DNA from 3 places in the Rhizobium sp. AN73 genome. Region 3 is predicted to be linked to each of the others. Evidence: predicted binding sites of a transcription regulator. Region 3 holds the regulator's gene; each other region holds the start of a gene.
The links. The regulator PhoB, encoded in region 3, activates phosphate uptake and scavenging genes when phosphate is short. The targets are predictions, from matches to a motif close to TGTCATNNANCTGTCAT.
Positions count from the first base shown of each region.

Region 1: the regulator PhoB is predicted to act here: its motif matches at 4,610-4,626, upstream of RBH10_RS14600 (UDP-2,3-diacylglucosamine diphosphatase).
Region 2: the regulator PhoB is predicted to act here: its motif matches at 1,664-1,680, upstream of RBH10_RS01750 (alkaline phosphatase).

Region 1 covers NZ_JARWME010000002.1:939,369-946,786, forward strand. Annotated here, with positions in the region: gene bluB (5,6-dimethylbenzimidazole synthase) at 1-670, shown strand, start outside; gene RBH10_RS14590 (DUF2865 domain-containing protein) at 898-1,998, opposite strand; partial or broken gene RBH10_RS14595 (NADP-dependent malic enzyme) at 2,138-4,451, opposite strand; gene RBH10_RS14600 (UDP-2,3-diacylglucosamine diphosphatase) at 4,681-5,517, shown strand; gene dgcA (N-acetyl-D-Glu racemase DgcA) at 5,815-6,798, opposite strand; gene RBH10_RS14610 (ABC transporter permease) at 6,942-7,418, shown strand, end outside.
Region 2 covers NZ_JARWME010000001.1:414,791-422,208, forward strand. Annotated here, with positions in the region: gene RBH10_RS01750 (alkaline phosphatase) at 1-1,611, opposite strand, end outside; gene RBH10_RS01755 (TetR/AcrR family transcriptional regulator) at 1,789-2,382, opposite strand; gene RBH10_RS01760 (MFS transporter) at 2,504-3,730, shown strand; gene RBH10_RS01765 (ABC transporter ATP-binding protein) at 3,787-4,866, opposite strand; gene RBH10_RS01770 (carbohydrate ABC transporter permease) at 4,882-5,727, opposite strand; gene RBH10_RS01775 (carbohydrate ABC transporter permease) at 5,731-6,648, opposite strand; gene RBH10_RS01780 (sugar ABC transporter substrate-binding protein) at 6,719-7,418, opposite strand, start outside.
Region 3 covers NZ_JARWME010000002.1:2,156,620-2,164,037, reverse strand. Annotated here, with positions in the region: gene pstA (phosphate ABC transporter permease PstA) at 1-1,286, shown strand, start outside; gene pstB (phosphate ABC transporter ATP-binding protein PstB) at 1,301-2,116, shown strand; gene phoU (phosphate signaling complex protein PhoU) at 2,214-2,939, shown strand; gene phoB (phosphate regulon transcriptional regulator PhoB) at 2,971-3,654, shown strand; gene RBH10_RS20575 (GcrA family cell cycle regulator) at 3,972-4,505, opposite strand; gene RBH10_RS20570 (aspartate aminotransferase family protein) at 4,937-6,139, shown strand; gene argF (ornithine carbamoyltransferase) at 6,194-7,111, shown strand; gene RBH10_RS20560 (Hsp33 family molecular chaperone) at 7,336-7,418, shown strand, end outside.

The sequences.
Region 1 (7,418 bases), 1.2 Mb from region 3:
CGATTATGCGCTTTCGCCCGCTCGCCCGTTTTCCGAGGAGGAGCGCGAGGCGATCTACCGTGTCATCGAAACCCGCCGCGATGTGCGCGACCAGTTCCTGCCCGATCCATTGCCGGACGATGTGGTCGAGCGTTTGCTGAAGGCGGCGCATTCCGCGCCTTCCGTCGGTTTCATGCAGCCGTGGAATTTCACGCTCATCACGGATGGTGCCGTCAGGCAGGCGGCCTGGGTTGCGTTCGCCCGTGCCAATGGCGAGGCGGCGGCGATGTTCGAGGGGGAGCAGCAGGCACTTTATCGCAGCCTGAAGCTGGAGGGCATCCGCAAGGCGCCGCTCAGCATCTGCGTCACCTGCGACCCGACACGCGGTGGCAAGGTGGTGCTGGGCCGCACCCACAATCCACGCACGGATGTCTATTCCACCGTCTGCGCCATCCAGAATCTCTGGCTTGCGGCGCGCGCCGAAGGCATAGGCGTCGGCTGGGTCAGCATTTTCCACGACAGCGACATTCGCGCCATTCTCGATATTCCCGACCACATCGAAATCGTCGCATGGTTGTGCCTCGGCCGCGTCGATGCGCTTTACACCGAACCGGAACTGGCGGTGAAGGGCTGGCGGCAGCGGGTGCCGCTGGAGGAGCTGGTGTTTCGCAATCGCTGGGGCGGGCGGTAAGGCGCGCGGAGGGTAACCCTGCTCCTTAGACGGCTCACACCTCCATCCATACTCGACGTCATCCTCGGGCTTGTCCCGAGGATCTGCCAACATGTCATAAAAAACGATAGGTTGCAGATGCTCGGGACAGGCCCGAGCATGACGAAGGAGAGATTTTCCAACCTTGCCATCAAACCATGAGGGAGCTTCGTGCTCACTCGCTTCGTAACGGGTGCACACCCGCGCCGTTATTGCTGCGGCTGTATGCCCTTCAGCGCCGGGTTCTTCAGGTCGATCCGGCCTGTCTGGTCGGGCAGGAATTTCGGGCCAATGACGCGGACGTTGCTGTTGTTCGGGTCGTAGTCGCGTTCGGGAACCGGTTGTTCCGGCGGCTTTGCGGCCTGCTGCTCAGCGGGTTTGTCAGTCTTGTCACCCTGTGGTGACGGAATGGTCGTGATGCTGGAATAGGGTTTTCCACCTTCCGGCCGGGCGCTCTCCTGCTCCTTCATCTCCTCGTGATAAGCGGCCATGTTGCAGGCGCAGTTCGGCGCTTTTGTCGAGGCGTTCTTATAGGCAAAGGCGGTCGGCAGGTCCTTGTAGGGTTTTCCGGTTTCGGCCGAGATCATGTCGGCCGTTTCCTGATCCGCCATGGAGTGGAAATAAAGCTCCGTCTCCGTGCCGGGGCACATCTTCTGGCATTGTTCTGCCTGGGCGCGGAAATCGAGTGGTGATGCGTTGGAGGCAATGGGGAAAAACGAGCCATCGCAGGTACGTACGCACAGCGTTCTCAGCCCACCTTCAGCTGCTGCATTGGGGTAGGGCGAAAGCCCTGCCTGTCCCTGTGGATTGCCCGGTTGGCCGAAGGCTTCGGGATAACGGGTCACGTTGGAGGCCGGCGGCACTTGCGTATCTGCGTCCGGCATGGCGGCGCAACCATTGGCATCGAGGGCGGCGAGGATGCGCTGGCGCCGGATGTCACCATCATCGCTGCTCTGGGCCGCCATCGCATCGTCACGGTCACGGATGATGGCGTCGCGTTCGCTCTGCGCATCCGCCATCGCGTCGCTGATCTGCGCGCAGAGATCGGCATTGGGGTTGCCATAAACGGTGACGCTTGCCGATGAGCAGCCGTAGCGGCGCAAATCGTTCCTGATTTTGCGGATTTCGATGTTCTGGCGGGTGAGCGCGTTGGCGTAACGCCGCACCTCGGCCGTGTTGCCGATGACACGCGGCGGCTCGCGCAATTGCGCATAGAGTGTATCGCAGACCTCGTCCGCGAAAGCGGCGGCCGGCGCGACAAAAACAAGGGGAAGCAGAAAGCCGATGATGCGGCTGCGGCGCCGGGTCAATTGTTCGATCCGTTCGATATCCCGCGCGTCAGGGCGAGGGTGTTATGCTTCGGGAAATCCATGTTTCAGGAAGATAACATAAGCTGTTGCCGCAATGCGGCAACAGCATGTTCAAAACTGCGTTAATACGCCGGCAACATCACACCGAAGGGTGCGATGCCTGCACGACGGCAAATGCCGCCATGTTGACGACGCCGCGCGAGGTGACGCTGGGCGACAGGATATGGGCGGGCAGGGCGCTGCCGAGCAGGATCGGGCCGACATGCAGACCTTCCGTCAGCGTGCGGGTGACGCCGAGCGTGATGTTGGCGGCATCGAGGTTCGGGAAAACCAGAAGGTTTGCCTCACCGGTCAGCACGCTGTTCGGCATCGCACGCTTGCGCAGCGCTTCCGAAAGTGCGGAGCCGCCCTGCATTTCGCCATCCACTTCCAGTTCCGGTGCCGCCGCCTGCACGATCTTCAGGGCGCGGCGCATTTTGCGGGCGCTTTCGAATCGCGCGAGCCGAAGTTGGAATGGCTGGCGAGTGCGATCTTCGGCGTGATGCCGAAGCGGCGGATTTCCTTGGCCGCGAGAATGGCCATTTCCGCCACTTCCTCGGAGGTCGGATCGTTGTTGACGAAGGTGTCGGTGAGGAACAGCGCGCCCTGCTGGGTGATGAGCAGGCTGAGACCCGCAAACGAGCGCACGCCTTCCTGCTTGCCGATGATCTGGTTCACGTCGCGCAAGTGCCGGTCATAACGGCCTTCGAGGCCGCAGATCAGCGCATCCGCTTCATCGCGCTTCACCGCAAGGGCGCCGATCACCGTGGAGTTGGTGCGCACGATGGTGCGGGCGGCTTCCGGGTTGATGCCGGCGCGGCCGACGAGGGCGAAATAATCATCGACATAGTCGCGGTAACGCGGATCGTCTTCCGGGTTGACCACGGCGAAATCCGTATGCGGGCGGATGCGCAGGCCGAAGCGCTTCAGGCGCGTTTCGATGATCTGCGGACGGCCGATGAGGATCGGGATGCCGGTGCCTTCTTCCAGCAGCACCTGGGCGGCGCGCAGCACGCGCTCGTCTTCGCCTTCGGCAAAGATGATGCGCTTCTTTTCGGCCGCCTTGGCGGCATTGAAGACCGGCTTCATGATGAAGCCGGAACGCCAGACGAAACGGTTCAGCTGGTCGAAATAGGCTTCGAAATCGGTGATCGGCCGGGCGGCGACGCCGCTTGCCGCTGCGGCACGGGCGACAGCCGGCGCGATGCGCAGGATGAGGCGCGGATCGAAAGGTGAGGGAATGAGGTAGTTCGGGCCGAAGATCGGCGTCTCGCCGCTATAGGCCTTGGCGGCGACTTCGGAGACTTCCTCGCGGGCAAGCTCGGCGATGGCCTGCACGGCGGCCATCTTCATTTCCTCGTTGATGGTGGTTGCGCCGCAATCCAGCGCGCCGCGGAAAATATAGGGGAAGCAGAGAACGTTGTTGACCTGGTTCGGGAAATCCGAACGGCCGGTGCAGATCATCGCATCCGGACGCGCTGCGCGGGCCGCCTCCGGCATGATTTCCGGATTGGGGTTGGCGAGAGCGAGGATCAGCGGATTTTCCGCCATGCGCTCCAGCAGTTCCGGCTTCAGCACGCCCGCCGCCGAAAGGCCGAGGAAGACATCGGCGCCGTCGATCGAGTCGGCCAGAACCCGCTTGTCGGTCTTCTGGGCGTAGACTTCCTTCCACTCGTCCATCAGCGTGTTACGGCCCTCATAAACGAGACCCTCGATATCGTGGACCCAGATGTTGTCCTTGTTTGCGCCCATGGCGACGAGCAGGTTGAGGCAGGCAAGGGCTGCCGCACCGGCGCCGGAGGCAACGATCTTGACGCTCGAAAGCGATTTTCCGGCCAGTTCCAAAGCATTGGTAACGGCGGCGGCGACGATGATCGCCGTGCCGTGCTGGTCGTCGTGGAAGACGGGGATGTTCATCTTCTCGCGCAGCTGGCGTTCCACCTCGAAACATTCCGGCGCCTTGATGTCCTCAAGGTTGATGCCGCCGAAGGTGGGTTCCAGCGCGGCGATGGTGGAGACCATGTCGTTGATACCGGGCGCGTCGATCTCGATGTCGAAAACGTCGATGCCGGCGAATTTCTTGAAGAGGACGGCCTTGCCTTCCATGACAGGCTTGGATGCGAGCGGGCCGATATTGCCGAGTCCGAGCACCGCCGTGCCGTTGGAAATGACCGCGACGAGATTGGCGCGGGCGGTATACTCCGCCGCCATTTCCGGATTTTCATGGATGGCGAGGCAGGGGCGGCGACGCCGGGTGAATAGGCAAGCGCCAGGTCGCGCTGGTTGCCGAGCGGCTTGGTGGCCTGGATTTCCAGCTTGCCGGGGCGCGGGTAGCGGTGGAAAAAGAGCGCCTGTTCCTCGATGTCGGCCTTTGCCGTGTTGGCGGGCGTGTTGTTCTTATCGTGAGAGGTCATGTCTTCCACCGTCATGTCTGGTTCAATTCCGGCCCTCTGAATACAACAAACTTTCCCATGGTACAGCCGTTATTTGCCGCCTCCTTATGCAAATGCGGGCATGGCTTATTCGCGTTTTCGTGATGCCATCAGTCATATTCCGTATAAAAACGGGCCATTGTCATGTTGCTGCAACACGAGTCTGGTTCTGAGAGGGAAGAAAGCCGCAGGGACGCAACCGAACAGGGGGATGAAATCCGTGGCCGGTCAAATTGAAACCAGACAGTTCAGAACGCTTTTCATTTCGGATGTCCATCTCGGTTCCAAGGCGGCCAAGACGGATTTCCTGCTCGATTTTCTGAAACATCACGAAGCCGAGACGATCATTCTGGTCGGCGACATCATCGACGGCTGGCGCCTGCGCCGCAGCTGGTACTGGCCGCAGGGCTGCAACGACGTGGTGCAGAAGCTGTTGCGCAAGGCCCGCAAGGGAACGCGCATCGTTTACATTCCAGGCAACCACGACGAGTTCCTGCGCGAGTTTCCCGGCATGCATTTCGGCGGCATCGAAGTGGCCGAGCGCATGATCCACGAGGCGGGCGACGGCAAGAAATATCTGGTCATCCATGGCGACGAGTTCGACGTGGTGGTGCGCAATGCCCGCCTTCTCGCCTATCTCGGTGACTGGGCCTATGACGCGGCGATTGCGATCAACATCGCCATTGCCGCCGTGCGCCGCCGCATCGGCCTGCCTTACTGGTCGTTCTCGGCCTGGGCCAAGCTGCAGGTCAAGCACGCCGTCAACTTCATCGGCGAATTCCAGCGCGTGGTTGCCGAAGAGGCACGACGCAACAATGTCGACGGCGTGATCTGTGGTCACATTCACCATGCTGTCATGGAAGACATGGACGGCATCCGTTACATCAACACCGGCGACTGGGTGGAAAGCTGCACGGCGATTGCCGAAAATGCCGATGGCACTTTCGAGCTGATCACCTGGATGCAGACAAGCGACGCCTCCGAGCGCACATCGGATGAGATGGAACCGGTGGACATTCCGGGGCTGATCGGCAAGCACGCGGCCTGATTGGGGTTGGCTGGCCGGTGCGGATGGCAAGCCTTCATGCAACGACGCGTCTGGTGAGGCGGCATTATCCGCACGCCGTCATCCCGGCCTTGAGCCGGGATCCAGCGCGATCGAGTCTTTGATCGCGTAAGACTCTTCTCACGGCGCAGACGCGCCGTGGCTGGATGCCGGGTCATGCCCGGCATGACGGGGCGAGGTTTTAGACCTTTCTCAGCGACTTCGTTGCCAGACACTTGAGAGATGGTGCGAATACAGCCACGGTGTCCCCAATTCTGCGCGAAACCCGAACGACGGCTTTTACCCCCACAATTCCGGCCGCGGCGGATAAACCAGCGAACCCTCGTAAACGAGGCCGGGTTGCCGGTCCTGCATCAGAATCAGCGGGCCGTCGAGATCGGAAAAGGCCGCATCCTGGGCGGCGAGCACGGCGGGGGCCATGCCGAGCGAGGTGCCGAGCATGCAGCCGACCATGATGGTGAAGCCGAGCCGTTCTCCCTCCGCCTTCATGACAAGCGCTTCCGTCAGGCCGCCGGTCTTGTCGAGCTTGATGTTGATCGCATCGTAGCGGTCACGCAGGCCTGCCAAGTCCTTGGTGGAATGTACGCTTTCATCGGCGCAGATCGGGACCGGATGGTCGATGCGTGCGAGAATGGCGTCCTTGTCGGCGGGCAGCGGCTGTTCGATAAGCGCGATGTTCAGCTCCGCCGCAAGCTTCAGATAATATTCGATATTGTCGTCGTTCCAGCCTTCATTGGCGTCGATGATGATGTGTGCCTCAGGGGCTGCGGCGCGCACGGCCCGCAGGCTTGCCTCGTCATCCGTCGTTCCGGTCTTGATCTTCAGCAGCGGGCGTGCGGCGTTTTCCGCCGTTTTGGCGGCCATGGTTTCGGGATCGGCAAGCGAGATGGTGTAGGCGGTGACGAGCGGTTTTGCCGCCTGTCCGAAAATATGTTCAGCAGCGCTTTTGCCGCTCATTTTGGCTTCCAGATCCCAGAGCGCGCAATCCACCGCATTGCGGGCGGCGCCGGGCTTCATCACCTGCTGCAATTCCTGCCGCGTCAGGCCGGCGGCGATCCGCTCAGCCATCGCCTCGATATCGGCAACGACGCCTTCGATGCTCTCGCCATAACGCGAATAGGGCACACATTCGCCAATGCCGGCGAAGGAACCATCGTGGATGGTGCACGTTACGACATCCGCATGCGTGCGGGTGCCGCGTGAGATGGTGAAGCTGCCGGCGACGGGAAAGCGTTCTGTTGTGGCTTGAAGGTAACGGGGCATGTTTTTTCACTTCCGATTGGGCGACAAACGACACATGACGCCAAATTTATCACGAATTGTCGGCCGTCACTGTGGCTTGCCGAAGACCGAAACGTTATGAAACCCTTAAGAATCTCGTGACGGCTGCACTCGCTCGGAGCATTATGCAAGATCAGGACACACGGCAACAGGCGAACCCGGCCGCAATCACCGAAGACGGCGCCGTCTCCGGCGGCGGCCAGCGGTATGTCATGTCCGGTTCCTGGCGCAACAGCAATCTTTCCGGCATTTTTGCAAGCCTCGAAAAGATCGAGAAAAGCAGGGCCACCGGTCCTGTCGAGATCGATCTTTCATCCGTCGAGGCAATCGATACGACAGGCGCGTGGGTCATCCAGCGATTGCGCGGCGACCTGGAGGCGAATGGCGTAACCGTCACGCTCACCGGCAACAAGCGCATCGAGGATCTGATCGGCCAATTGCCGGACAAGGCGACGATGGAGGGCGAACCTGCCGCCAAGGTGGGACTTGTCGAGCGCATCTTCGCGCCGGTCGGTCAGGCCGTCGTCCAGAACGGCGCGGATTTTCTGGCGGGCATGTATATTCTCGGCTCCGCGGTGCGCGGCGCGCAGATGAAGCTCGGG
Region 2 (7,418 bases), on a different contig from region 3:
CGAACTTTTCGGAATGATGCCGGTGACGAGTACAGCGCCGGGAACATCCTTGTACTGTTCGTTGGCGATGTATTCCTTCTTTTCGTTCTGGATAGCCGGTGCGAACGGGCCTTCGAGCTTCGGACGGAAGGTCTCGTAATGGTCAGGACCGTTATTGGCGTTCATGAACAGGCGACGGGAAACGTCGACCCTATCAGGATAACCATCGCCGTCCTTGTCTTCGTAGTTCGGGAAGCCGGCCTCGGCATAGGTGCCGACCTTTTCGCGCATGTCGGTACCCGGCTTGTCATCATCGACGGTGCCGATGATGGAAACGCCGTGCGTATGGTCACCGGTGACGATGATCAGCGTATCGGGGTTTTTCGCTGCAAATTCGCGGGCGACACCGATGGCCTTGTCGAATTCGATCGTATCGACGACGGCGCGCTCCCAGTCGAGCGGATGGGACATCTTGTCGACGTTGGCAGCTTCAACCATCAGGAAGAAGCCCTCCGGGTTCTTCGACAGTTCGTCGATGGCAACCTTGGTCATGTCGACGAGACCCGGCTGGTCCGGGAACTTGGCCGTGGTGCCCTTCTTCAGGAACTCGCGGTCGAGCGTGGTGTCCATGTTGCCGGTGTGGAACAGGCCGAGGATCTTGCCGGTATTGGTGCCGGCAGCCGCGGTAAGTTCCGTCTTGCTGGTCGCCAGCGTGTAGCCAGCTTCCTTGAACAGGGCAATATAGTCCTTGTCGTCCTTACGCTTGGAACCGGCCGTGGCTTGCGGCAGGAAGTAGGCGGAGCCGCCGCCGAGGACGACATCCGGCTTCACGTCGAACAGCATGCCGTTAATGTCGGCCTTGTCGCCGCGCTTGCGGGTATGGGCAACGACGGCAGCCGGTGTCGCATCCTGCAATTCGGCGGTCGAGATGATGCCGATCGACTTCTTGGTCTGGCGACGCAGGGCTTCTGCAAGCGTTTCGACCTTGGGGTCGTCAAGCGAGGCCGGGGTGCGGTCGGCATAAACGCCGATGGCGTTCACGGCGGTCTTGTGACCGGTCATGTAGGCCGACATGGTGTTGGCGCTATCGGTGGCGACGGCATCGGTGGCGGAGGTGCCGATGAAGGCAACCGGCGGCACGTCGTCCATGTTGAGGCGACCGTTGGCCTTGCCCTCGGTCATGCCCTTGGACATGATACGGGCAGCGGTGCGGTTAGCAACGGACAGACCATCGGCGATCAGGAAGATGACGTTCTTGGCTTTTGCCTGTGCAGGCGTGCCATAAACGGACCAGGTGACGTTCTTGGTTTCGGAACCGGCCGAAACTTCGACCTTGTAGTCACCGGCATTGGCGAGCGTGACGCCGCGCAGGATGACGGCAGAACCAAGAACCTTGTCCTTGTTCTTTTCTTCGGCGACGAACTCGGCGTCCTTGCCGAGAGCGGCCTTGTAATCCTGACCATTGACGGTGATCTTGACGTCTTCCGGCTTTATGACGGAAGCGAACTCGACTTTGAAATCAAAAGGCGAACCCGTGAGGATCGTAGCACGATCAAGCGGATAAACCTCGGCGGCCTGAGCGGCGGCGGTAAGAATGGTCGTGGCGACCAGAGTGGCAACAATTTTGCGCATATTCCCCTCTCTCGAGATATGTGAAAACTACAACCTCTCCTAGACCCGCCATGTGACAGTTGCATGACTTCCAGATTGCTATATTTCCGGGAGTCCTCATGAACGGGAAACTTGCGGGGGATATCGCACAGACGGTCGCGACAGACTTGCTTCCGATAAGTACGACTTGGCGATGGATCAGTCTTTCCTGATCCGCAACCCGTCCAGAAAGGTCCGGAAGCTTTCTACGGCGCGTTTCGAGGTCGTTTCGGGGTCGTCGGAATTCGCGATCCACTGGGCTGCACTGCTGCTCGCCGCATTGATGAAACGGGCGCATGCCTCTGAATCAATATCGCCGATCATCCCTTCATCCTTGAGGGCGTCCAGGCTTCGCGCAACGGCCGAAATACAACCATTGGCGTTTGGCCAGCGGGAAGGATCGCCAAGCACGGCCGGTCCGTCACGGAACATGATCCGCTGGATTTCCGGCTCCAGAGCCATGCGGACATAACCGACATTCTCGTTGACGAAACCCTCCCACCGCGTTGCAGCCCTTGAGGAGATGTCACACAATCTCTTCGTCATCTCGGCGTCGATCTCACCGACAACCGCCAGCAGCAAGCCTTTCTTGTCGCCAAAGTGGTGATAGAGCGCGCCACGCGTCAGCCCCGCCTCTGCAGTGAAGTCGTCCATCGACGCCTCGGCATAACCAATGCTGCCAAATGCCTTGCGGCCGGCGACCAAAAGTTTCGCCCGGGTCTCCGCAATCATTTCACTGCGAGGTTTGCGCATTTTTTCTCCTTGCTCCACATACGTCACGTATATTAGTTGACATACGCTGCGTATGCAATTATCTCATTTGCATACGCCACGTATGTGTGTGGTGGATACTCCCTAAACAAGGTGCATCCAGATGTCTAATCCATATAGAGAAATTTTCCGGGCTCCGGGCGCCAAAGGCTTTTCCGCCGCAGGCTTCTTCGCCCGCCTTCCCATTGCGATGGCCCCGATCGGCATCGTCGCCATGCTTTCCCAGACCCATGGCGAATATTGGCTTGCCGGTGCCGTCTCGGCAACCTTCGCGCTCACCAACGCCGCCGTTGCGCCGCAGATTTCCCGTTTGGTGGATCGCAAGGGCCAGAGCAGCGTCCTCATCCCGGCCACCATCATATCGGTCATCGCCTTTACGGTCCTGATTATCGCCACGCATCAGAAGTGGCCTGTGTGGACGCTGTTCCTTTCGGCCTTCCTCGCCGCCGCCATGCCGAGCATTCCCGCCATGATGCGCGCCCGCTGGACGGAAATCTTCCGTGACCGGCCCGAACTGAACACTGCCTTTGCGTTTGAATCCGCCGCTGACGAGCTTGTTTATATCGCCGGTGCCTCGCTTTCTGTTGGCCTTGCGGTCTCGCTCTTTCCGGAAGCGGGCATGATGATCAGCACCGCTTCACTGGCACTCGGCACCTTTGCCTTCCTGCTGCAACGTTCGACCGAACCCAAGGTGCGCCCAGTTGAAAGCGGAAGCCGGCAACATTCGGCGATCCGGCTGCGTCCGGTCCAGATCATCACACTCGCCTTGATCTTCGTCGGTTCGACCTTCGCCACGGCCGAGGTGAGCGCCGTTGCCGTCACCAAACAGCTCGGCCAGCCGGAAGCCGCCAGCCTCGTCATCGGCGTCTATGCCATCGGTTCATTCGTGGTCGGCCTGCTTCTGGGCGCGATCAATCCCAAGATGCCGCTGCACCGTCAGCTACTGATCGCCGTCAGCGTGCTTGCTCTGACCGCCCTGCCGCTTCTGTTTGCGACCACGACAGTTGCCCTGCTTGCCTTTGCCGTATTCCTCAGCGGCGTGGCGATCTCTCCCATCTTCATCACCGCATTTGGCCTGATAGAGCGCCGCGTACCGGAATCGATGCTGACGGAAGGCGTGACCTGGGTGATGACCGGTATCGGTATCGGCATGGCGCTCGGCGCCTTCGTCTCCGGCTGGGTGGTCGATAATTTCGGCCCGAGCAACGGCTTCTGGGTGTCGATTGTCGCCACCCTGTCGACAGTCACCATTATTAACCTCGGTCAGCGCAGCCTCTCTGGCGAAACTAACCGCTCTGACACGGCGACCGTGGCGCAGCCTGCCGAATAAAGTATGAGAGTATGAAGCGCGCTCAAGCGCGCGCTTCATGGCATGCCCGATCAATATTATAGCCGAAGCTGCGTCTCGGGATCGAAGAGGCTGATGCTGGCGGGATCGACAGAGAAAACAACCGGCTCTCCCCGTTTCCCACCAAAACGCGGTTCCACGCGGGCGATCACGGTCTGGCCGCCGATGACGACGGTCAGCATGGTGTCGGCTCCGGTCGGCTCAACCACGTCGATGGTGCCGTTGAACGCACCACCCGCCTGCCCATAGACAGTCTTGAATTCCTCCGGGCGGACACCGAGAATGACGTCCCGCTCGGTCAATTCGGCATTGCTTGATCCCGGATCCAGATCCAGCGCCACGCCCTCTGTCCTGAACTGCCAGCCGGAAACGCTCCTCACCGTACGCCCGCTGAGGAAATTCATGGCCGGGGACCCGATGAAGCCAGCAACGAACATATTGGCGGGCCGCTCGTAGATCGTCCGTGGATCGGCCAGTTGCTGAATATACCCGCCCTTCATGACAGCAACCTTGGTTGCCAGCGTCATGGCCTCTATCTGGTCGTGGGTGACGTAGACGGTGCTTGTGCCGAGCCGCTCGTGAAGCCGCTTGATCTCGGTCCTCATCTCTACCCGGAGCTTGGCATCGAGGTTCGACAAGGGTTCGTCGAACAGAAACAGGTCCGGATCACGCACGATGGCCCGTCCCATCGCCACACGCTGCCGCTGGCCGCCGGAAAGGTTCGCCGGCTTGCGGTCGAGCAGATGGGTGATCTGCAGCATGTCGGCCGCCCGGGCCACAGCTTCGCGCCGCTGATCTGCGGCAACGCTGCGCATTTCCAGACCGAAGCCGATATTCCGTTCCACCGACATCGTCGGGTACAGCGCATAGGACTGGAAGACCATCGCGATATTGCGGTCCTTCGGCGGCAGGGCTGAGACCGAGCGGCCACCGATGGCGATGTCGCCGCTGGAGGTATCATCAAGCCCGGCGATGATGTTGAGCAGGGTGGATTTGCCGCAGCCCGACGGGCCGAGCAGCACCAGGAAACCGCCATCCTCCAGCTCGATATCGATGCCGTGGAGGACATCGAGCGCACCGTAGGACTTGCGGACGTTGGTAAGGGAAAGCGTAGCCATCAGATATTGTCTCCTTTAGCCTTTGACGGCGCCCGCGGTCAGCCCCTGAACCATCGCCCGCTGGACGATCGCAAAGAGCAGCATGACGGGTAGAATGCTGAGGATGCCGCCGGCGGCCAGAACACCCCACGGAAGCTGAAATTCGCCAACCATCAACTGAAGCCCGACAGGCCAGGTGCGGGAGCCCTGCCCCGTTGTCAGCATGAGCGCGAAAATGAACTCGTTCCACGCCGCAATGGCGATAAAGACCGAACTTGCCACGAGACCGTTTCTGGCCAGAGGCAGGACGATACGAACCATGGCGCCGAGACGCGTCGATCCATCGATGCGTGCGGCACTTTCCAGTTCCTTCGGAGCCGCATCGAAGAAGCCCTTGAGCATCCACACGAAGAGCGGCAGCAGGAAGCTGGTATAGGCGAGTGCAAGACCAAACCGGCTGTCCACCAGCCCCACACTCCGCATCATCACGTAGAGCGGAATGATCATCATCACCGCGGGGAACATGCGGATAAGCAGGTAACCCAGCATCAGGCTGTTGCGGCCGCGAAAATTCATCCGCGCGAAGGCATATGCCGCCAATGTGCCGGCGACCACGCAGATCGCAACCGTGACGGTCGTGACGACCAGACTGTTGGTGATCAACACCGGAAAGTTCGACTGGGTCCAGATTGCGACGTAATTCTCGAAGGTGATGTGCTGCGGAATATACTGCATCTGCGAGGTGACGATGTCTGCCTCGGGCTTCAGCGAGGTCAAAAACATCCACGCCATCGGGCCGATACAGAACACCCCAAGGGCGCAGAGCACGACATAGGTCAATATATCGGCCGCCAGCCGCCTGCTGCGATTGGTTCTAAACATGGGTCATTCTTTCGTTATGCGCGACAGGCGAATGTAGATGCTGGCGAAGACCATCAGGATGAAGAACATCACCACCGAGAGAGCGCCCGCGTAACCGAAGTTGAAATCGCGGTACGCTGTCTGGAAAGCGTAGAGCGACAGCACCTGAGTGGCATTTCCGGGTCCGCCGCCGGTCAGGACCAGCAACAGGTCCGGCGAATTGACGAGGCTGATGACCCGCAGGATCACCGCAGCCGTGATCACGGTCTTGAGCATCGGGACCGTGATCAACCTGAACTTGGTGAAGGAACCGGCCCCATCAACGGCGGCGGCCTTGTAAAGATCTTCAGGGATACCCTTCAGCCCGGCAAGAAACAGCAGGGCAAAGAACGGAAACCCGTGCCATGCCTCGACGAGGATCGTTGCCGCAAGAGCGGTGTTCGGATCGGCAAACCAGGCCTTGTAGGAGCTTAGAAGACCAATTCGCACGAGGATATCATTGATGACGCCGAGACGTGGATCGAGAAGCAGAGCCCACATGTGCCCGGCAACGACATTCGGCAGGAAATAGGGCAGCAGGATCAGGACGCCGAACAGCTTCGTTCCCGGCAGATTCCGGTTGAGTGCGACGGCTGCGATGAAACCGAGCGTCATCTCGATCGTAACGGCTGCGACCACCCAGATCGCCGTGTTTTTGAGCGATATCCAGAACACCCGATCGGACATCATCGCGATATAATGCTTCGCCCCGACCCAGCCGTTGAGGCCGGGCCTGGTAAGGCGCATTTCACGGGCGCTGATGACGAAGCCGTAGATTGTCGGATAGGCGACGACAAGCAGCAACAGAAGCAGGCTCGGCAGCAGCAGAAAATAGACCCAATAACGGGTCTCGGAGAACGCCCCGAGGCGACTGAAAGGCTGGCGGCGCAGAAGAGATGTCATTGAAATTCGGCGATATCGCCGTCCCTGCTTGAGACGCGACACCCCGGCGGAGCATCGCGTCTAAAAGAGATTAGCGAAGAGCGGCTTCGAGGCCTTCGATCATGCGATCCACGGCCTGTTTCGGCGTCAACTGGCCGGTCAAGACCGACTGAAACGTCGGGTTGACAACGTTTTCCGACCAGCCTGCGGCGCCAACGAAGCTGTTTGGCAGCCGCCCGAACTCCAATGTTTCGGTTGCCGCGTTGTAGATCGGGTTTGACGTGATCCGTTCGTCCTTGAGCGCGGCGGTCGAAGCCGGGAAATAGCCCGTCGCTTCAAGAAGCGCGATGGCCGCATCGGTTTCACCCCAGAAGCTGATCCACTTCCACGCGGCTTCGACATTGTCGTCCTTGAAGATGCCATTGCCGGCATAAGCAACGCGGGCAATGTGCGCTTTGGGTCCCGCCGGCATCGGTGCCGTGGCGAATTGTACGCCGGGTTTGAGCGCCGCCGAAATTTCGATGAGCGAGCCGGTATGATGCCAGATCATTGCCGTCTGGCCGGTGCGGAAACCCTCCATGATCTGGCGGTAGCTGTCGTTCGGCGCGCTGGGCGGCGCGACTTTTTCCTTACGGAACAGGTCGGCGTAGAAGGTGATTGCCTCGACGGCGGCCGGCTTGTCGATGGCCGCCTGCCCGTCTTTCACGAGCGGCGAACCAAAAGCCTCCATGACGTCGATGACGTATTTGAAAGCACCCGCACCACCGCGCATGCCAAATGCGTAACGGTTC
Region 3 (7,418 bases):
CCGTGAACAAGGCCACGCGCCGTGATATCGGCATTAAGCGCCGCTATGCCGCCGAACGCCGCTTCCGCGCTTATGGATTGGCCGCGATCTCGTTCGGTCTCATCTTCCTCTTTCTGCTGCTTTGGTCGGTCGTCTCCAAGGGCCACACCGCCTTCCAGCAGACGATGATCACGGTTCCGGTCGAGTTTTCCGAGTTGATCATCGACCCGAAGAACGAGCGGGCCACAAATCCCGCAAAGCTGATGACGGCCAATTACCCCGTCCTCGCCCGTGATGCGGTCGCGAAGGTTCTCGGTGTCGCGCCGACGGACAAGGCCGGTCTTCGCGCCGTTAACGTCATGATCTCCGACAGCGTGCGTACCCAGCTGCGTGATATCGTCGTCGCCGATCCTGCCGTCATCGGCACCACGCGCAGCGTTACGCTTCTGGCGTCGGGCGATGTCGACAGCGCCTTCAAGGGCCAGGTCGATCTGTCGGTGGATGAAGCGAACCGCCGTATCTCCAACCAGCAGCTTGGCTGGATGAACCAGCTCGCCGAAAGCGGACAGCTCGGCAAGCATTTCAACACCGGTATCTTCGTCAACGGCGCTTCGAGCCGTCCGGAAGCGGCAGGTGTCGGCGTTGCCTTGATCGGCTCGTTCTACATGATGCTGATCGTGCTGGTGCTGTCGCTGCCGATCGGTGTCGCGGCCTCGATCTATCTTGAGGAATTTGCCCCGAAGAACCGGTTGACGGACCTTATCGAGGTGAACATCAACAATCTCGCGGCTGTTCCCTCCATCGTCTACGGTCTGCTCGGCCTTTCGGTTTTCATCAACTTCATGGGCTTTCCACGCTCCGCCTCTCTGGTCGGCGGCCTGGTCCTGACGCTGATGACCTTGCCGACCATCATCATCGCGACCCGCGCCGCATTGAAGGCTGTACCACCGTCGATCCGCGCCGCAGCGCTCGGTCTTGGCGCTTCCAAGATGCAGACGATTTTCCACCACGTCCTGCCGCTCGCGATGCCTGGTATTCTGACCGGCACCATCATCGGTCTCGCCCACGCATTGGGCGAAACGGCGCCGCTGCTTTTGATCGGCATGGTGGCATTCGTCGCGAACTATCCGACAACGCCGATGGATCCGTCCACGGCCCTGCCGGTGCAGATTTACATGTGGGCGAACGAAGCTGAGCGTGCCTTTGTCGAACGGACATCTGGCGCTATCATCATTCTGCTTCTGTTCCTCATTCTCATGAATGTTGGCGCAATCCTGTTGCGTCGCCGCTTTGAACGGCGCTGGTAGAGGGAGCTAGAGCAATGAACATGTTGTCGGAAGCAGCAGTTGAAAAGGCGCTGGACAAGAAAATGAATGAAGTCTCATACAAGATGATCGGCAAGGACGTTTCGGTTTATTACGGCGAAAAGCGCGCGCTTTACGACGTGAACCTCAATGTCCGCGAAAACACGGTGACTGCGCTTATCGGCCCGTCCGGTTGCGGTAAATCCACTTTCCTGCGCACCTTGAACCGCATGAACGACACGATCGACGGTTGCCGGGTCACGGGCAAGATCACACTCGACACCGACGATATCTACGATCAGCAGATCGACGTCGTGGAACTGCGTGCCCGTGTCGGTATGGTGTTCCAGAAGCCGAACCCGTTTCCGAAGACGATTTACGAGAACATCGCCTACGGTCCGCGTATCCACGGTCTCGCCCGCAACAAGGCGGATATGGACCAGATCGTCGAGCAGAGCCTGCAGAAAGCTGGTCTCTGGAATGAGGCGAAGGACCGTTTGCTGGAATCCGGTACGGGCCTCTCCGGCGGTCAGCAGCAGCGTCTGTGCATTGCACGCGCGATTGCCGTCAGCCCGGAAGTGATCCTGATGGACGAGCCGTGCTCGGCGCTTGATCCGATCGCGACTGCGAAGGTCGAGGAACTGATCCACGAACTGCGCACCAACTACACCATCGTCATCGTCACCCACTCCATGCAGCAGGCGGCGCGTGTTTCCCAGCGCACGGCCATGTTCCACCTTGGTCATCTTGTCGAAGAAAACGAAACCGACAAGATGTTTACCAATCCGGACGACCAGCGCACGCAGGACTACATCATGGGCCGCTTCGGCTGATCCCCGGCCGGCGTTTTATCGAAACCGAACAAGACTGGTGCCTCTGCCGTGCCCGCTTTCGGGCACGCGCATGCAGGCCAAGCCGGAGGACTAGACCATGACACAGACAACGACCCATTCGCATATCCTGTCCGCCTACGACGACGAGTTGAAGTTTCTGACGCGCCGCATCGCCGAAATGGGCGGTCTTGCCGAGCAGATGTGCGGTGAAGCCGTGCGGGCACTCGTCAATTCCGATGCAGCACTTGCGCAGAAGGTCATTTCCGACGACGCGATCCTCGACTATTCCGAGCGCGAAATCGGCGACAAGGCCATCGTCACCATCGCCAGACGTCAGCCGGTGGCGGCCGATCTTCGCGAGATCATCGGTACCCTGCGTATCGCCGCCGATCTCGAGCGCGTCGGCGATCTCGGCAAGAACACGGCCAAGCGCGTTATCGCGGTTGCCGGAACCGGCGTGCCGCGCAAGCTCGCCCGCGGCATCGAACATCTGTCCGAACTGGCGCTGGTGCAGTTGAAGGAAGTGCTTGACGTCTATTCCACACGTTCCGCCGAGAAGGCCAATGCCATCCGCGAGCGCGACGAGGAAATCGACGCCATGTACACGTCGCTCTTCCGTGAGCTTCTGACCTACATGATGGAAGATCCGCGCAACATCACCACCTGCACGCATCTTCTGTTCTGCGCCAAGAACATCGAGCGTATCGGCGATCATGCCACGAACATCGCTGAAACGATTTATTACATGACCACCGGCAGCCAGCCGGAGGGCGAGCGTCCGAAGGACGACAGTTCCAACACACTCGGTTCGGTGACCGAGTAACAGACAAGCAGAAGCTTGCGGAGTTCAGCATATGGTGCCCAAGATTGCAGTTGTGGAAGACGAGGAAGCGTTGAGCGTCCTGCTTCGTTACAATCTCGAGGCTGAGGGATACGACGTCGACACGATACCCCGTGGCGACGAGGCGGAAATCAGGCTGCAGGAGCGTATTCCGGACCTTCTCATCCTGGATTGGATGTTGCCGGGCGTTTCCGGTATCGAACTGTGCCGGCGCCTGAGAATGCGGCCGGAAACAGAACGCCTGCCCATCATCATGCTGACGGCGCGTGGCGAAGAGAGCGAGCGTGTTCGCGGTCTCGCCACCGGGGCTGACGATTATGTCGTCAAGCCGTTTTCCACGCCGGAACTCATGGCCCGGGTCAAGGCCATGTTGCGCCGGGCCCGTCCCGAGGTTCTCTCTTCGGTGCTGAAATGCGGCGATATCGAATTGGATCGCGAGACCCATCGCGTCCATCGCAAAAGCCGCGAAGTGCGCCTCGGCCCGACGGAATTCCGCTTGCTGGAATTCCTGATGACGTCGCCGGGCCGGGTGTTCTCCCGGTCGCAATTGCTGGATGGCGTCTGGGGTCACGATATTTACGTCGATGAGCGTACTGTCGACGTTCATGTCGGACGTCTGCGCAAGGCTTTGAATTTCTCGCATATGCAGGATGTCATCCGCACCGTGCGCGGCGCCGGATATTCGATGGAAGCCTGAGCCAAGCCGAACTCGACGGTTTCGCTAAGGCCAACATCACACCCAATAAATCGAAAAGCCCGAGACCGGAAACGGTGTCGGGCTTTTTTAATTATGACCTTTTCCATAACTCGACATCATCCTCCAGTTTGCCCGGAGGATCGGCGGTGCGTTGAAATCCGGATTGTCGGCTCAGGCCTGCCCGTGACGGAGGGTGGTTTCGGCACATCTGTCCGCAGACTAATCCCGAAACCGGAAACGGCGTCGGGGTTTTTAAGTCATAAAAAAACGGGCCCGAAGGCCCGTAGTTTTTGAGTGCTGAATGCGTGCCGCAACACTCAAGCCTTGCGGCGCTCGCTCACCGGCTGGTAGGCGAGTTTCGCATGGAACTTACAATAGGGCGAAGATTCCAGCGCTTCACAACCGCAGAAATGGAAGTCATCCTTCAGCGGATCGCCAACCGGCCACTTGCAGGTGCGCTCCGTCAGTTCCGTCAGCGTCAGGCGACGGGAAATCGGCGAGACCACGTTTTTGGAAGGAACGTAATCGAGAACCTGTGCGGTCTCGATATCGATCTCCTCGTGCAGCGCCGTTGCCGTGTTCGAGCGGGTGAGAATCCGCGCAGGTGCTGCGTTGACGCGGCCTGCGAAAGTCGTTGCGCGTGGGGCCGGTGCAGCGGTGCGCTTTGGCGCGGTGCGCGCCGAAGTGACCGGACCGCCAGCCTTGACGCGTCCCGGCAGGTTAAGACGATGGACCTTGCCGATCACGGCATTACGGCTGACGCCGCCCAGCTGCGCTGCAATCTGGCTGGCGCTAAGGCCCTCGGACCATAATTTCTTGAGTTTTTCGACTCGTTCGTCTGTCCAGTTCATGCCGCTTCTCCGCTCGTCGCGTGTATTTTCGGCAGAATCCCTCTCCGTCTCGCGGGCGTGCCGCAAGCGTGGTTTCCGCCAGATTTTCGGTGACTAGTTCCGCCGCATCGCAGTCTAGTAATTAGCGATTAACCTAGTGCTAGGCCGACTCCGTGGCAAGAGTCGCGGGAATCATCTGGATTCGATTTCCCGGTTTTCCCCAACTTGCTGGCGTATTGAGTCTGAAAGGCAACACCTTGGGGCTGGCCTGCTGCCGCATACTAGTGCTTGAGAAGCCCGGGAAACGCTGACTTTTGTTGACATCGGCAAACGAAGTGACAATAGTGCCCCTGCCGCCGCAAGGCGGCATTTTTGATTTTCAGGCGAGGGATAACCCCGCAAGCCTATTGACAACCGTTTGATAGCGCATCTGCGCAAGGAGTGATACAGCCATGGCCGAAGCCGGCGCGCCATTGTTTGATACGTTTTCAAGAGCCCCCCTGCGCTTCGAGCGCGGCGAGGGTGTATGGCTGTTCACGGAAAGCGGCGAGCGATATCTGGATTTTGCGGCCGGTGTTGCGGTCAACTCGTTGGGCCACGCCCATCCGCACCTCGTGGATGCGATCAAGACGCAGGCCGAGAAGGTCTGGCACGTCTCGAACCTCTATGAAGTGCCGGGACAGGAAAAGCTTGCCAAGCGCCTGACGGAAGCTACTTTCGCAGACAAGGTATTCTTCACCAATTCCGGCGCGGAAGCGCTGGAATGCGCGATCAAGACTGCGCGCCGTTATCACTATTCGAAAGGCCATCCGGAAAAGTTCCGCATCGTGACCTTTGAAGGCGCCTTCCACGGCCGCACGCTTGCGACGATCGCCGCCGGCGGCCAGCAGAAATATCTCGAAGGTTTCGGTCCCAAGGTTGAAGGTTTCGATCAGGTGCCGTTCGGCGATGTCGATGCTCTGAAGGCCGCCATCACGGCCGAGACGGCTGCACTTCTGATCGAGCCCATTCAGGGTGAGGGCGGCATTCGGGCGCCCAGCAAGGAATTCCTGCAAATCCTGCGCGGCTTGTGCGATGAGCACGGCCTGCTGTTGATTTTCGATGAGGTCCAGACGGGCGTCGGCCGCACGGGCAAGCTGTTTGCTTATGAGCATACGGGTGTTGCGCCCGATATCATGGCGGTCGCCAAGGGTATCGGCGGCGGTTTTCCGCTCGGGGCATGCCTTGCGACAGTGGATGCTGCTTCCGGCATGACGGCCGGCGTGCATGGCACCACCTATGGCGGCAACCCGCTGGCCATGGCAGTGGGCAATGCCGTGCTCGACGTCGTTCTCGCCGACGGTTTTCTCGAGAAAGTCCGTGACGTCGCGCTGGTCTTCCGGCAGGGTCTCGCCTCGCTCAAGGACCGTTATCCCGACGTGATCGAGGAAATCCGCGGCGAAGGCCTGCTTCTGGGCATCAAGGCGAAGGTTCCTTCAGGCGAGTTGCTGCAGGCCATGCGCGCGGAGCATCTGCTCGGTGTGCCCGCAGGCGACAACGTCATCCGTCTTCTGCCGCCACTCATCACCACGGCTGAAGAGGCCCGCGAGGGTCTGTCGCGTGTCGACGCGGCTGCCGCTTCCCTGACGGTAGCGAAACAGGCAAAAAGCGCCTGAAAAAATCAAGAGCGGGCCTCTCTTCAGGGGCTCGCAAGCATGGGACAGACTTGAATGGTTTCACCAAAACATTTTCTGGACCTCTCGGCCGTCGGGTCGGAGGATCTGCGGACAATTCTTGATGATGCGCGCACGCGCAAGATTGCCACGAAAACCGGCACGGCGGAAAAGCCGCTTGCCGGCAAGATGCTGGCGATGATCTTTGAAAAGCCGTCCACCCGTACCCGCGTCTCCTTCGATGTGGGCATGCGCCAGCTCGGCGGCGAAACCCTTTTCCTGTCGGGCACGGAAATGCAGCTCGGCCGTGCCGAAACGATTGGCGATACGGCCAAGGTGCTTTCGCGTTATGTCGACGCGATCATGATCCGCACGACGGATCATTCGCGTCTGCTCGAGCTTGCCGAACACGCGACGGTTCCGGTCATCAACGGCCTGACGGACGATACCCATCCCTGCCAGATCATGGCGGATATATTGACGTTCGAGGAGCATCGCGGTCCGGTCAAGGGCAAGACAATTGCCTGGACGGGTGACGGCAACAATGTGCTGCATTCCTTCGTGGAAGGCTCCGCCCGTTTTGGCTACCGCATGGCGATGGCGGTACCGATGGGTTCCGAACCACACGACAAGTTCCTGAACTGGGCGCGCAACAATGGCGGCGAAATCTCGCTGTACCACGATGCCGACAAGGCGGTAGCGGGCGCAGATTGCGTCGTTACCGATACCTGGGTGTCCATGAACCAGGAACACAAGGCGCGTGGCCACAATATTTTCCAGCCCTATCAGGTCAATGAAGCCCTGATGGCGAAGGCCAACAAGGAGGCGCTGTTCATGCACTGCCTGCCGGCGCATCGCGGTGAGGAAGTGACGAATGCAGTGATCGACGGGCCGCAATCGGTGGTCTTCGATGAGGCGGAAAACCGTCTCCATGCGCAGAAGTCCATTATCGCATGGTGTATGGGCGTCATCTGATCGCCGTCGACCGGGTTCTTGAACTCGGCCATGTACATTACCATTTGTGGGACTTCGAAGAGGCTCGTCGGTTTTTTGCTGGCGGGCCATAATCACGATTTGCACGATTTTCCCCGGAGGCGGTTTCGCTTCCCGGATCTCTGTGCGACAAGCGAAAAAAGCACGTTTTAAAAGCCGGACTTTTGGACGGTAGCGGCGCAACGGCTGCGCCAAGGAGTTATGACATGGCAGATGTAACGGTTGAACTGGACAATCTCGATTTAGCTGGCGACGACAAGGTTGTGCCCTTTCAGGTCGAAGGTCTGGA